3 regions of the Pseudoalteromonas sp. TB51 genome follow, and region 1 is predicted to be linked to each of the others. Evidence: predicted binding sites of a transcription regulator. Region 1 holds the regulator's gene; each other region holds the start of a gene.
What was found. Region 1 encodes sigma-54, which starts transcription at its own class of promoters, with help from an activator protein. Its sites were predicted from a motif close to GTTGGCACGNNNNTNGNNT; they were not measured.
Positions count from the first base shown of each region.

Region 1 (4,515 bases):
TTGGCGCCGTTAGAGAGCTCACAGATTTACTTATGCTAGAGAATGGCATAGCGCTTACAACACAAGGCACCAGTTCATGAATGCAGCACGCGTTATACTCAGTGCGTTATTCATCGGCTGTATGGTTTGGCTTTGGTACCCTTATTTTACCCAAACAAATGTAGCGCCAGAGCAAGAACCTGAAGTAATTGCAAAGCCCGATTACACCGCTATAGAGCTTAAGCAAACAGCCTATGACGAGCAAGGCAAAATAAGCCATAAAGTCACAGCGGCTAAAATGGAGCTATACCAACAGCTTGGTTTTACATTTTTTGAAAAACCTATTTTCACCTTGTATAACGAAAAACAAACATGGCGAATAAATGCAGACGAAGCAACGCTGTACGAAGATAAACAACTTATTTTAGAAGGCAATGTGGTTGCTAAAAATTTAGTTGATAACGCCATGATAGATAACATCAATGCCGATAACATCGAAGTCGACATTAAAGCGCTAACAATGCGCTCTGAGCAGCCAGTGGTTGTCACTGGGCCTAATTTAAAAATTGTCGGGAAAGGCCTTGAAGCCGATTTAAAAACCGAAGTAATAAAACTAATTAACCATACGCGAACAATATATTATGACCAATAAACTCACTAAAATACTTATTATCCCATCGCTAATGCTTGCATTTAGCGCCTCTGCTGCTGAGCCTGCTGCTCAACCGCCAGCAAATCAAATTTCTATTAGTGCAGACCGTCAAGAAGGCCAACTTAAAGAAAACGTAGGTATTTTTGAAAAGAACGTCGAAATTGTACATGGTAATCGAAAAATTACAGCCGACCGACTCGAAGTACATAAACGTGAAGACTTAGGGGATAACAAACAACTCCTTATTGCCACTGGCAGCCCAGCCTACTTCGAAGAAAAACAAGACGATGGTACCGTAATGAGCGCCAGTGCAAACGAAGTACGTTACGACGTAGCAAAGCGATTTTTAACACTTGTAGGCGATGCTGAAGTCGCGCAAGCCGGTCAAAAAATTAATGCTAAAAGTATTACCTACGATATGCAGCAGCAGCTTATTAGCGCAGAAAAAGACGAAAACTCCACGGATCGTGTCCACACAATTTTAGTGCCTGTTGAAGCAAAAATTAAAGAAAAAACAGGTAACGAAGGTCAACCATGAGCACCTTAAAAGCAGAACTATTAGCAAAAAGCTATAAGGGCCGCCAAGTTGTAAAAAATGTAGGCCTTGAGGTAGAAGCCGGCAGCATTGTTGGCTTATTGGGCCCTAATGGCGCAGGTAAAACCACCACCTTTTACATGATTGTAGGGTTAGTACCTAGCGACAAAGGTAAAATTTCTATTGATGATAACGACATTACGTTATTACCTATGCACAGCCGCGCCCGCTTAGGCATTGGCTATTTGCCGCAAGAGTCATCAATATTTAGAAAGCTGACAGTTTATCAAAACTTAATGGCTATTTTAGAAACGCGTAAAGAGCTCAATAAAGCCGCGCGAGAAGAAACGCTTAACAACTTACTTGATGAATTTAGTATTCAGCATATTCGCGATAGCCAAGGTATGGCGCTTTCTGGTGGTGAACGCCGCCGTGTAGAAATTGCCAGAGCACTGGCAGCAAACCCTAAATTTATTTTATTGGATGAGCCTTTTGCTGGTGTTGATCCGATTTCAGTGTTAGATATAAAGAAAATAATAGAACATCTTAAAAACCGTGGCATTGGCGTATTAATTACCGATCACAATGTAAGAGAAACCCTTGATGTTTGTGAAAAAGCCTACATTGTTTCTCATGGGGAGCTAATTGCATCTGGCACCCCAGAACACGTATTAAATGACAAAACTGTACGCGATGTTTATTTAGGCGAGCAATTTAGGCTGTAACATTTAAGCCACACCTACAAGCATCTGCTAATATTAATTATAACAACATAAAAGGATTGTTAGAGATACATGAGGCAATCATTACAGCTGCGCATGGGCCAGCAACTTACAATGACTCCACAATTGCAACAAGCGATTCGCTTGCTGCAGCTCAGTACATTGGATCTCCAGCAAGAAATACAAGAAGCACTTGATAGCAACCCGCTATTAGAAGTAGAAGAGCAAGATTACACGGAAGAGTCGGCTGGAAAAAATGAACAAAAAGCAGATACGGATGATGTAACCGTAAGCGCATCGGCTGACGATACAACCAGCGAGTACGAGCAAGACAGTGGCGAAGCTTTAAATAAAGACACCGTTAGCGATGATATGGCAATGGATGTAACTTGGGATGAGTACATGAGCGCAGCCCCTGCGGCATCCTCAGGCCCAATGCCAGAAGATGAGTCTATTTATCAAGGTGCCTCTACTGAAACGCTACATGAGTATTTAATGTGGCAGCTTCAGCTTACTCCTTTTAGCCCCACTGATGAAGCCATTGCTATTGCCATTGTAGAAGCTGTAGATGACTCGGGTATTTTAACGCTAAGTTGCGAAGAAATTTTAGAAAGCTTTAACCAAGAAAACGATGACGAAGTTGAAGTTGAACTTGATGAAATAGAAGCCGTTTTAAAGCGTATTCAGTTATTTGACCCTGTAGGTATAGCCGCGCGCAGTTTACAAGAGTGCTTGTGCATTCAGCTAAACCAGTTTGATAAAGACACCCCTTTTATAGAACAAACTAAAATGATCTTAACCGATCACATTGATCTATTAGCGGCACGCGACTATCGTACATTAATGAAAAAGACTAAGCTTAAAGAAGACGAGCTTAAAGAGGTCATGACCCTAATACATACCCTCAACCCAAAACCTGCAGATACAATAGTAAGGGAAGAGTCGGAGTATGTAATACCGGATGTGTCGGTTAAAAAAATAAAAGGCCGCTGGGTGGTAGAGCTAAACCCAGATAGCATGCCAAAAATACGCGTAAATAGTCAGTACGCGGCTATGTCACGTACCGTAAAATCAAGTGGTGATAGCCAATTTATTCGCTCTCACTTACAAGAAGCTAAATGGTTTATAAAAAGCCTTGAAAGCAGAAACGACACGCTGCTTAAGGTAACAAACTGTATTGTAAAACAGCAACAGGCATTTTTTGAACATGGCCCAGAAGCCATGAAGCCAATGGTTTTAAACGATGTTGCTGAAATGGTAGAAATGCATGAATCGACAATTTCGCGTGTTACCACGCAAAAATATATGCATACGCCACGTGGTATTTTTGAGCTTAAGTATTTTTTCTCAAGCCACGTAAGCACTGAAAACGGCGGCGAGTGTTCATCAACCGCAATACGTGCCCTAATTAAAAAGCTAATTGCCGCGGAAAACTCAGCTAAACCATTGAGTGATAGTAAAATTGCGGATATATTGGCAGAGCAAGGAATTAAAGTAGCTAGACGCACAATAGCAAAATACCGTGAATCGCTAGCTATTCCACCGTCAAATCAGAGAAAGAGTTTGATATAAGACGTAAAAAACAAAGAGGAAATGCTTATGCAACTAAACCTAACTGGTCGTCACGTAGAAGTAACTGATTCACTTAGAGACTATGTAAATAATAAATTTGCAAAGCTAGAAAGGCACTCAGATCATATTAGCAATGTGCATGTCATTCTCGATGTAGAAAAACTCAACCAAAAAGCAGAAGCGACTATTCATGTAAGTGGCGCAGATTTATTTGCCTCAACAGAGCACCAAGATATGTATGCCGCTATAGACTCGTTGATTGACAAGCTCGATCGTCAAGTCATAAAACATAAAGAGAAGCTTGCTAGACACTAATATTATGAAATTAAGTACATTAGTATGCCAGGACTGCAGCAAAGCTGCGGTCCTTTTTAGTAGTAAAAAAAGAATTTTAGAGTTTATCAGTGAGCTTGCTCATGAAAAGCTCCCCTACTTACCACAACAAGATATTCTTAATGCGCTGGCAAGCAGAGAAAAGCTAGGCAGTACTGGTATTGGCCGGGGTATCGCCATTCCTCATAGCAGAATGGGTGGCGTAGAAGAGCCGCTGGCTTTAGTACTTGTTAGCGACACGCCTGTTAACTTTGACGCTATTGATAACTGCCCTGTTGATATTTTTGTTGCACTCATCGTACCAGATGGCGATAACCAACAGCACCTAAAGACTCTGGCAACCATAGCTGATAAACTGAGCAACAAAGAATTTTGTAAACAGCTGCGTAGTGCTAAAACCGATGCAGAGCTGTATCAAGTAATTGTTGATCAATCGTAGTAAATACTAAGGGCTATAAATGGAGTTAATTATCATAAGCGGCCGTTCTGGTTCAGGTAAATCGGTTGCTTTACGCGTGGTTGAAGATTTAGGCTATTATTGCGTAGATAATATTCCGGTCAACCTACTGCCCTCTTTAGTGCGAAGTGTTTCAGATAACTATGACAAAATAGCCGTTAGCATAGATGTTCGTAATATTCCCAAAGAACAAGACGAATTTAACGATATTCTCGAGTACCTTCCTGACTTTGCCAAACCCACACTGTTTTATTTAGATAGTGAT
Region 1 is NZ_AUTO01000310.1:30,967-35,481, forward strand. Features, by position in the region: gene kdsC (3-deoxy-manno-octulosonate-8-phosphatase KdsC) at 1-80, shown strand, start outside; gene lptC (LPS export ABC transporter periplasmic protein LptC) at 77-631, shown strand; gene lptA (lipopolysaccharide transport periplasmic protein LptA) at 621-1,169, shown strand; gene lptB (LPS export ABC transporter ATP-binding protein) at 1,166-1,891, shown strand; gene L650_RS0119120 (RNA polymerase factor sigma-54) at 1,961-3,460, shown strand; gene hpf (ribosome hibernation promoting factor) at 3,488-3,775, shown strand; gene L650_RS0119130 (PTS sugar transporter subunit IIA) at 3,780-4,232, shown strand; gene rapZ (RNase adapter RapZ) at 4,252-4,515, shown strand, end outside.

Region 2 (4,515 bases), on a different contig from region 1:
CTTGAATTTGCTGAGACATTTCTTCATCGTGTTCACGAATAGAGTCCATCAACTGCCCTTCAACATTTGTATCTAGGTAGTTCATGATATCTGCCGCGGCTTTTAAGCCACCCATTTTAGCGGCTTGTGCGCCTGCTTGGCCGGCAAATTGTTTTTCCATAATCTCGTTAAGTTCTTGTAATGCTGCAGGTTGCACTTCTTCAAGATTAGCAATACGCATAGTTAAATCTAGGCGCACTTTTTCAGGAAATTGCGCTAGGATTTCTGCCGATTGCTCAGGCTCTAAATACGATAAAACAATAGTTTGAATTTGCGGGTGCTCATTACGAATAATATTGGCAACTTGCTTTGAGTCCATCCATTTAAGTGAATCTAAGCCTTTAGCGCCCGAGCCCATTACAATTTGGTCTATTAAACTAGCTGCTTTATCTTCACCTAATGCGGCGGTGAGCGCCTTTTTAATAAAGTCTTCTGACTGGAAGCCAATAGTACTAAAGCTTTGTATTTGCTCTATAAATAAATTATGAACTGCGCTAATTTTAGATTGCGACAAGTCATCCAGCGCAGCCATAGCCATGCCTACCTTTTGCACTTGCTTAGGCTCTAAGTGCTTTAGGATTTGCGCTGCGTCTTCTTCAGATAAGCTCAATAAAAGAATCGCGGCTTTATCTACGCCATCTAACTTGTCAACATCAAATGCTGGCGGGAGTTGTTTTTGTTCTTGATCAGTCATCTTCTGTTAACCACGCTTTCACTACTTGTGATGAGAGTTCCGGTTCGTTCGCTACAAGTGCTCTTACCGCTTTAAGTAAATCTTCGTCGCCATGTAAGTCTGGCAGCTGCAGTGTACCATCACTTGAGAAACCAACAGCAGCAGAATCAAAGTCTTTATTTAGCATATCTAGCGTGCTATCGCCAATATCAACCCCTGAGCTTAATGCATCTTCGTCGTACTCTTCAAGCGTATCATCTGGGTAGATCAAGCGCTTAAGCATAGGCTTAACAACCGCCATAATTAATACAATAATAACTAAGGCGCCAAGCACAAGACGGATGATTTTCATAAACCAATCTTGTTCCCACAGCGGTACTTCTAAGTCTAAATCAACTGCTTCACGCACAAATGGTACGGTTACCACTTCTAATGCATCGCCACGTTGCATATCAAAACCCACCCCACCTTGTAATAGGCGACGTATATTTGACAAAGCTTCTACTGAGCGCGGTGCCATGGTTGTTTCGCCGTTTTCACCTACTTTGGGCACATAATCAACAGCTACCGATACGCTAATTCTGCGAATAACGCCTGTTTGTTGACGCTTATGCGAAATGGTGGTGTCTAGCTCAAAGTTACGCGTGGCCTCTTTATGTACTCGACTTGGGTTGGTTGCCGTACCTGCATTACTTTGGCCTGCCACTTCTGGAATAGTTGAATTCATAGGGGGCTGATTAGTCAGTGCCCCAGGAATACCTACCGCTAAGCCACCTATGTTGTTTTCTTCAAATGTGGTTTCGCTTCTAACTGCTGGTAAGTCTGGGTTGTAACGTTTTTGTGTTTCCTCTACTGAGCTAAAGTCCATATTTAAATCAACTTGCGCCGTGTAGTTACCCAAGCCGACCACAGGAATAAGAATACTGTCTATTTTTTCTAGATACTCTTGCTCACGTTTTCTTTCAATGTCGTATTCTTTACGAGAACGTGCTGCTAATGAGTCTTGTGAGCCAGAATTAAGTAAGCGGCCATTTTGATCTGTTACCGTAACACGTGAAGGCTCAAGCCCTTGTACTGCAGAGGCAATCATATCAACGACTGAATCAATCTCTTCACCATCAAGCGTACGGCCACGTTTAAGAGTCAATACCACTGTGGCTGATGGTTTTTTCTCTCTGCGTGCGAATACGTTTTCTTTTGGGATGGCTAATAAAACTTTAGCGCGAGTAACGTTGTTTAGTTCTTCTATAGTGCGGGCAAGTTGTTGCTCGCGACCGTGCTTTAAGCGCTCACGCTCGAGCCGTTGGCTCACACCAAAACCCATATCTTGCATTATGATATCGGTGCCTGAGGTAGGGCCTTGCTCTAAGCCTTCACGCGCCATCAATAATTTAATGTTTTGATACTCGCTTTCATCAACCGAAATAACGTTGCCGTCTAGCTCGTAGTCAATTTTTTGTGCATCTAAAAAATCAAGTGTTTGGATCAGCTCTTCTGTAGGCATTTTGCCAAGCGGACGCATATCGGGTTGGCGCGCCCAAATAATCACAAATATGGCAATAGCTAAACAAATAGCCAGCGCAATAATTAGGGTAACTTGGCGAAGCACATCAACCCCATTTAAGGCGCTTAAGTAGCCCGACTTTTGTTCTTGTTGCTCGTTGTCTTCACTTTGGTCAATACCGCCGCCAGCAAGAGCAAGATCTGTTGATTGATTAGATTGCGCCACAATAATTCTCCACTACCTACTTAAACAGGCATGTTCATAATTTCTTGGTATGACTCAACAAGTTTATTTCTTACTTGTACTGTAGCCTCAAATGCCACTGATGATTTTTGCGAAGCAATCATTGCCTCAGCAAGCGATACACTTCTGTCACCCATTTCAACAGCCACGACTTTTTGTTTAGCATCTTGTTGTAGGCCATTAACCGTATTTAATGCATCGCTTAGTAAGTCACCAAATTGAGCCGATGACGTTGGCTGAGCTTGCGTGGGTAGCTTATTAATTTGATTTGTATGGCCTGCTTCTAAGGCCATTGATTGCATTTCTTGGAATAACGCGCTGTTTTGAATTTTCATAATTTTCTCTGGCAAATGCAGTTAACGTTCATAAAGGGATTAAAGCACAAAGCGTGCCATAAAAATAAACCTTTAATAACATACAGTTAACTATTATTTTTAAGAGTCAGAGATTTGACAACCCTAAACTAAGCGTGGTTAGTTTAGGGTTATGTACAGAAGAGAGAGTTAGTTTATGCGGGTAGTGAAATACCTAAATCGCGCATTTGTGCGAGTTTATAACGTAAAGTACGCGGGCTGATGCCAAGTGTTTGTGCAACATCTTTACGTTTGCCTTGGCAACGCGCGAGGGTTTCTAAAATTATTTTATGCTCTTTATCTTTTAGCTCATCTTTATAGCTGCCAGTATCTACGCTCGGCAGTGAGCTACTCGCCTCTACAGGCGTTATTTTGTCATCATAATATGCGTCACTGGGAGTACTCTCTTGCTCAGGCGCTATAACCTGAGTAGGCGCAGTGGTGCTTGACGCTTGCATTAAATTTTCAATAAAAATAGCCTGCTCGCCAATTACACTGCCCGTTCGCAAAATAAGCGCACGTTGAATTACATTATCAAGTTCGCGCACATTACCTGGCCATGTATGGCTCAATAGTTTTTGCTCGGCATCACTATCAAGCGTTGCTAACGGCTCTTTATTTTTAACTAAATGGCGCTCTATTAAATGCTTAGCCAATACAATTATATCGCCTGGGCGCTCACTAAGTGGTCGCCACATTAATGGGAATACATTTAAGCGATAATATAAGTCTTCTCTAAACTTAGTATCTGCAACAGCTTCTTTAAGATCGCGGTTACTGGTTGCGAGCACTCTCACATCGAGTGAAATTGTTTTGCGCGCACCTAAGCGCTCAACTTCACGCTCTTGTAATACTCTTAATAGTTTAGCTTGCAGCCCTAAGTCCATTTCTGTTATTTCATCAAGCAATATAGTACCACCTTGGGCTTGCTCAAATTTACCTGGGCACGCTTGTATTGCACCAGTAAAGGCGCCTTTTTCGTAGCCAAACAAGGTGGCTTCAAGCATATTTTCGGGAATAGCCGCGCAATTAATTGCCACAAAAGGCGCATCGCATCGGTTTGATTTATCGTGAATATATCGCGCTAATACCTCTTTACCTGAGCCGCTAGGGCCAAGCACCATTACACTTGCATCTGAGCGAGCCACTTTACTTGCAAGTTCTAATAGTTGAATACTGCTGGGGTCGGCTACAATTGGGCCATCAGTGTCTTTTGGTTTTTCGGGTAAATAGCGGCTAACCATATTTAAAAGCACCTCAGGGGCAAATGGTTTAGCCATATAATCAATTGCACCTAAGCGCATTGCCTCTACGGCATCATCAATCGTTGCGTAAGCTGTCATCATTAATACGGGAAGTTCTGGGTAGTTAAGCTTAATGCTCCTGAGCAAATCTAGGCCGCTCATCGCGCCCATTTGCACATCACTTACAACCAACGAAAACTCAGATTTCTTTAATTGGATCATGGCTTGCTCAGCACTTTGCGCTGCAACGCAGGCAATACCTGACATTTCTAACGTGTCTATGAGTGCTTCTCTTAAGCCTGCATCATCTTCAACTACCAGTATTGTATTGCTCATGCTGTTTTCTCCTGCATTGAGGTCGTGCATATGGGCAGCAATAAACTAAAACATGCACCACCATTGGCATTATTAACCACTTCAACACGTCCTTGATGCGCGTTTGCCACAGAACTTACTACA
Region 2 is NZ_AUTO01000290.1:3,450-7,964, reverse strand. Features, by position in the region: gene fliG (flagellar motor switch protein FliG) at 1-733, opposite strand, end outside; gene fliF (flagellar basal-body MS-ring/collar protein FliF) at 726-2,441, opposite strand; gene fliE (flagellar hook-basal body complex protein FliE) at 2,462-2,794, opposite strand; gene L650_RS0117240 (sigma-54-dependent transcriptional regulator) at 2,968-4,392, opposite strand; gene L650_RS0117235 (sensor histidine kinase) at 4,389-4,515, opposite strand, start outside.
Region 2: the regulator sigma-54 is predicted to act here: its motif matches at 2,837-2,855, upstream of fliE (flagellar hook-basal body complex protein FliE).

Region 3 (4,515 bases), on a different contig from region 1:
ACACGCTGCGCGTTGTTGAAGGAAACAGCAGAGAGCTTGAAAAAGGCAACGATGGTTTATTTAGACCTGTACCTGGGCAAACCGTCGATACCTCTGCAAATGTAAAAGTGTTAAGTGGTGCACTGGAAATGTCTAACGTTAATCCAGTTCACGAAATGGTCGATATGATCAACCACCAACGTCAATTTGAGTTACAAGTAAAACTAATGAAAACAGCTGAAGAGATTGACGAACGTCAAGATCAGTTGATGCGCATAGTTTAACTTTAAAATGAGGGCATACTTATGAATCCTGCATTGTGGATAAGTAAAACAGGGCTAGACGCTCAACAAACTGATATTTCAGTTATTTCAAATAACTTGGCGAATGCCAGTACCGTAGGTTACAAAAAAAGCCGCGCTATTTTTGAAGATTTACTGTATCAAAACATCAACCAGCCTGGCGGGCGCTCTTCACAAGATACCGAGCTGCCATCTGGCCTAATGCTAGGTGCGGGTGCAAAAGTGGTTGCTAACCAAAAAGAGTTTACGCAAGGTAATATGCTCACCACCGAAAACTCACTCGATTGGATGATTTCAGGCGAAGGTTTTTTTGAAGTGCTGCAACCCGATGGCAATATAGCGTATTCGCGTAATGGGCAATTTACTACCGATGAAGACGGTCGTATTGTTACCTCCGGTGCAGGTTTTGTTGTTCAGCCCGAAATGAATGTACCCGATGATGCGCAATCAATTACAGTCTCTCAAGATGGTGAAGTATCTGTACGCGTTGCAGGGCAAGCCGATAACGTGGTGATTGGCCAGCTAACAATTAGTGACTTTATTAATCCATCGGGTCTTGAGCCAATTGGTCAAAACCTTTACACCGAAACCGCTGTTAGTGGAGCGCCTGTTCAAGGTAATCCAGGCGTAGAAGGCTTAGGAACTATTATTCAAGGCTCACTTGAAACATCAAACGTTAATGTAACGGAAGAATTGGTAAACCTTATCGAAACTCAACGTGTTTACGAAATGAACTCAAAAGTAATCTCGGCCGTTGACGAAATGATGAGCTACATCAATCAACAGTTATAACCGTGCACAAGGGGATAGTTATGCGTAATGTTATTTTATTTGCAGCAGGCACCTTATTTTTAAGTGGCTGTGTTTCTACGCAAAATAGTGAAGTGGTTCAAGATGACCCCTACTACGCACCCATGTACCCAGAGCCTGTAGCAGAGCCTGTTGTTGCAACGGGTTCGTTGTTTAACACCAATACATTCAATGATTTGTATTCAGACAAAAAAGCACTTAGAACCGGCGATATAATTACCGTTAAGCTTGAAGAGTCAACACAAGCTACAAAAGCCGCTAAAACCGAAACCGATAAAGAAACCGAAGCCAGCCTAGACCCCGTTATTGGGTTAGGTGGTTTACCAGTCAATATAGGTGGCGATAGTATTCAGTTTGGCATTGGTAGTGACTCATCATTTACCGGTGACTCTAAATCAAATCAGTCAAACAGCTTAGTGGGCGATATCTCGGTGAATGTTATGCGTGTTTTACCCAATGGTAACTTAGTTATTCGTGGTGAAAAATGGCTAACACTTAACACCGGCGAAGAGTTTATTAGGCTCGAAGGCCTTGTACGTCCGCAAGATGTAAGCGCCGATAACACGGTTGAGTCGAATAGAATTGCCAATGCCCGAATTCAATATTCAGGTAAAGGACAAACACAAGAAGCGCAAAGCCCAGGGTGGTTAACACGTTTCTTTAGTAGCTCGTTATTTCCGTTTTAGAGGATAGTAGTATGAATAGCATTAAAGCGTTTATTTTGATCATACTGCTAGGCTGGCAATTTTCTGCCAGCGCCGAGCGTATAAAAGATGTCTCTATGGTTGAAGGCGTACGTGCTAACCAATTGGTTGGCTATGGTTTAGTGGTGGGGCTACCTGGTACAGGGGAGCAAAACTCTTACACGCAACAAAGTTTTAGAGGCATGCTAAACAGTTTTGGTATTACGCTGCCTTCAACACAAAGCCCTAAAATTAAAAACGTAGCAGCAGTGGCAGTCCATGCTGAGCTTCCGCCGTTTAGAAAGCCGGGTCAAACAATTGATATTACGGTATCTTCTATTGGCAGTGCAGGCAGTTTACGTGGCGGCACCTTGCTCCAAACTTTCTTAAAAGGGGTGGATGGAAACGTATACGCCATAGCCCAAGGTAGCCTAATTGTGGGTGGCTTAGGAGCACAAGGGCTTGATGGCAGTAAAGTGGTCATTAATACCCCGACAGTTGGCCGCGTACCTAACGGAGCCACTGTTGAACGCGAAGTTAAAAGCCCTTTTATGCAAGGCGACTACATTACTTTTAACTTAAACCGCCCAGACTTTACAACGGCAAAACGTTTAGAAGCAACAATTAACAACTTGGTAGGCCCTAATAGTGCACAAGCTATTGACGCTGCCTCAGTACGCGTTATTGCGCCACGTGATGCATCGCAACGAGTGTCTTATTTATCAACGCTTGAAAACCTAGAGTTTAAGCCTGCTGACACTTCAGCCAAAATTATTGTTAATTCACGTACGGGAACCATTGTCATTGGCAAAAATGTGAAGCTACAGCCTGCGGCAATAACCCATGGCGGCCTAACAGTCACAATTGCTGAACAGCAAAATGTAACGCAGCCTAATCCGTTAGCAGAAGGCGAAACTGTTGTTACACAGCAAAGTATTATTGACGTTAATCAAGATGATTCTCGTGCGTTTGTTTTTAACCCCGGCGTTAGCTTAGATGACTTAGTGCGTGCTATAAACGAAGTAGGCGCAGCACCTGGAGACCTAATGGCTATTTTAGAAGCGCTTAAAGAAGCGGGTGCAATTAACGGACAGCTTGTTGTTATTTAGTTAGTTTTTAGAATATTTACCCTTCCACATAAAGCTTAAGTACTCAAAAGGTACTTAAGCTTTTTACTGTTTACCTTTCTTTGGCTCAATTTTTGCATTTCTTTAAGCATTATTCATTTTTGTGTCAAAAAGCTGATGGAAACAAATCACCTCGACAAGCAAAACTTTTTTGATTTAAGTAATCTTAATACTTTACGTCAAGACGCTTTAAACAGCGGTGATGCATCTACTGATGCGTCTAAAGCGGCGCTAAAAAAAGCAGCGGCACAATTTGAAGCTATTTTTACACAAATGCTTCTAAAAGGGATGCGTAAAGCCAACGAAGCATTTGAAGATGAAGACAGCCCGTTTAACTCAAGCGGCGTAAAGTTTTTTGAAGAAATGCACGATCAGCAGCTCTCTTCTGAGCTTTCATCAAATGGGTCTTTGGGTTTGGCTGATTTAATTGTTCAGCAGCTCTCACCAGATGCTGAGAACTTTATGCCTGGCTCCGTATTAAGAACTACTAACGACTTTATGAGTGATAAACGCGCAGGCTCTGAACTGCCGCACGAAAAGGTGCACAGTGTAAAGCAAGCAAATAAAGATGACTCAGCAGTCAGCAGTGCGGCAACACAAACTAAAACCACAACACAGCCTACACAGTCGTCATTTAATAATGCTGAAGAGTTTGTTAGTGCAGTTTGGGAGCATGCTAAAACAGCGGCCGAAAAAATTGGTCTAAACCCTGCAGTAATGGTGGCCCAAGCGGCACTTGAGACGGGTTGGGGTAAGCATATTATTAATAAAAGCGACGGGAATAGCTCAAATAACCTGTTCAATATTAAATCAGATAAAAGCTGGGAAGGCGATAAAGCAAGTAAAGTAACGCTTGAATTTGAGCAAGGTACCCCTGTTAAAAAGCAAGCAAGTTTTAGAGCTTACGATTCTATAAAAGAAAGCGTGAACGACTTTGTCGATTTTTTAACGCAAAACCCACGCTACGAAGAAGCATTACAAAAAACAGCACAGCCAAACGAATTTTTAGATTCGCTACAAAAAGCAGGCTATGCAACCGATCCTAATTACGCGAGTAAAATAAAAAAAGTGCTAAATAGCAGTGAGCTTAAAAATATTGCAACAAGCGCGTTTACCCAAGGAGTGAAGTAATATGTCGTTTAGTTTATTAAATATTGCCAGTTCAGGGGTGCGTTCAAGCTCTGAACTGTTGCAAACGACCAGTAAAAACATCACCAATGTAAACACCGAAGGCTACGTACGTGAGCGCACTGAATTTACCACTATGGTAGATAACCAAGTAGGGCGCGGCGAAACATATCGGTTATTGAACGAATTTGCCCAGTCGCAGTTAAACCGCGATACGTCAAATAAATCGTTTTTTGATCAATTCGTAACAGAAGCCAACCGTGTTGATACTATTTTTTCAGAAGAGTCTAACAACTTATCAACCGGCATAAATTCATTATTTAATAACGTGCAAGAGGCGCTAAATCAGCCGTCTTCATCAGTTGCTCGTTCACTCGTAATGACCGATGCGCAAAGTTTGGTTGATCAAATGGACAGGCTCTCAGGTATTGTGCTTGAGCAACAAGGCATTGTGAATGAACAGCTTGAAATTTTTTCTGAAGAGGC
Region 3 is NZ_AUTO01000294.1:529-5,043, reverse strand. Features, by position in the region: gene L650_RS0117660 (flagellar basal body rod protein FlgF) at 1-263, shown strand, start outside; gene flgG (flagellar basal-body rod protein FlgG) at 285-1,073, shown strand; gene flgH (flagellar basal body L-ring protein FlgH) at 1,094-1,777, shown strand; gene L650_RS0117645 (flagellar basal body P-ring protein FlgI) at 1,789-2,883, shown strand; gene flgJ (flagellar assembly peptidoglycan hydrolase FlgJ) at 3,019-4,032, shown strand; partial or broken gene flgK (flagellar hook-associated protein FlgK) at 4,034-4,515, shown strand, end outside.
Region 3: the regulator sigma-54 is predicted to act here: its motif matches at 2,963-2,981, upstream of flgJ (flagellar assembly peptidoglycan hydrolase FlgJ).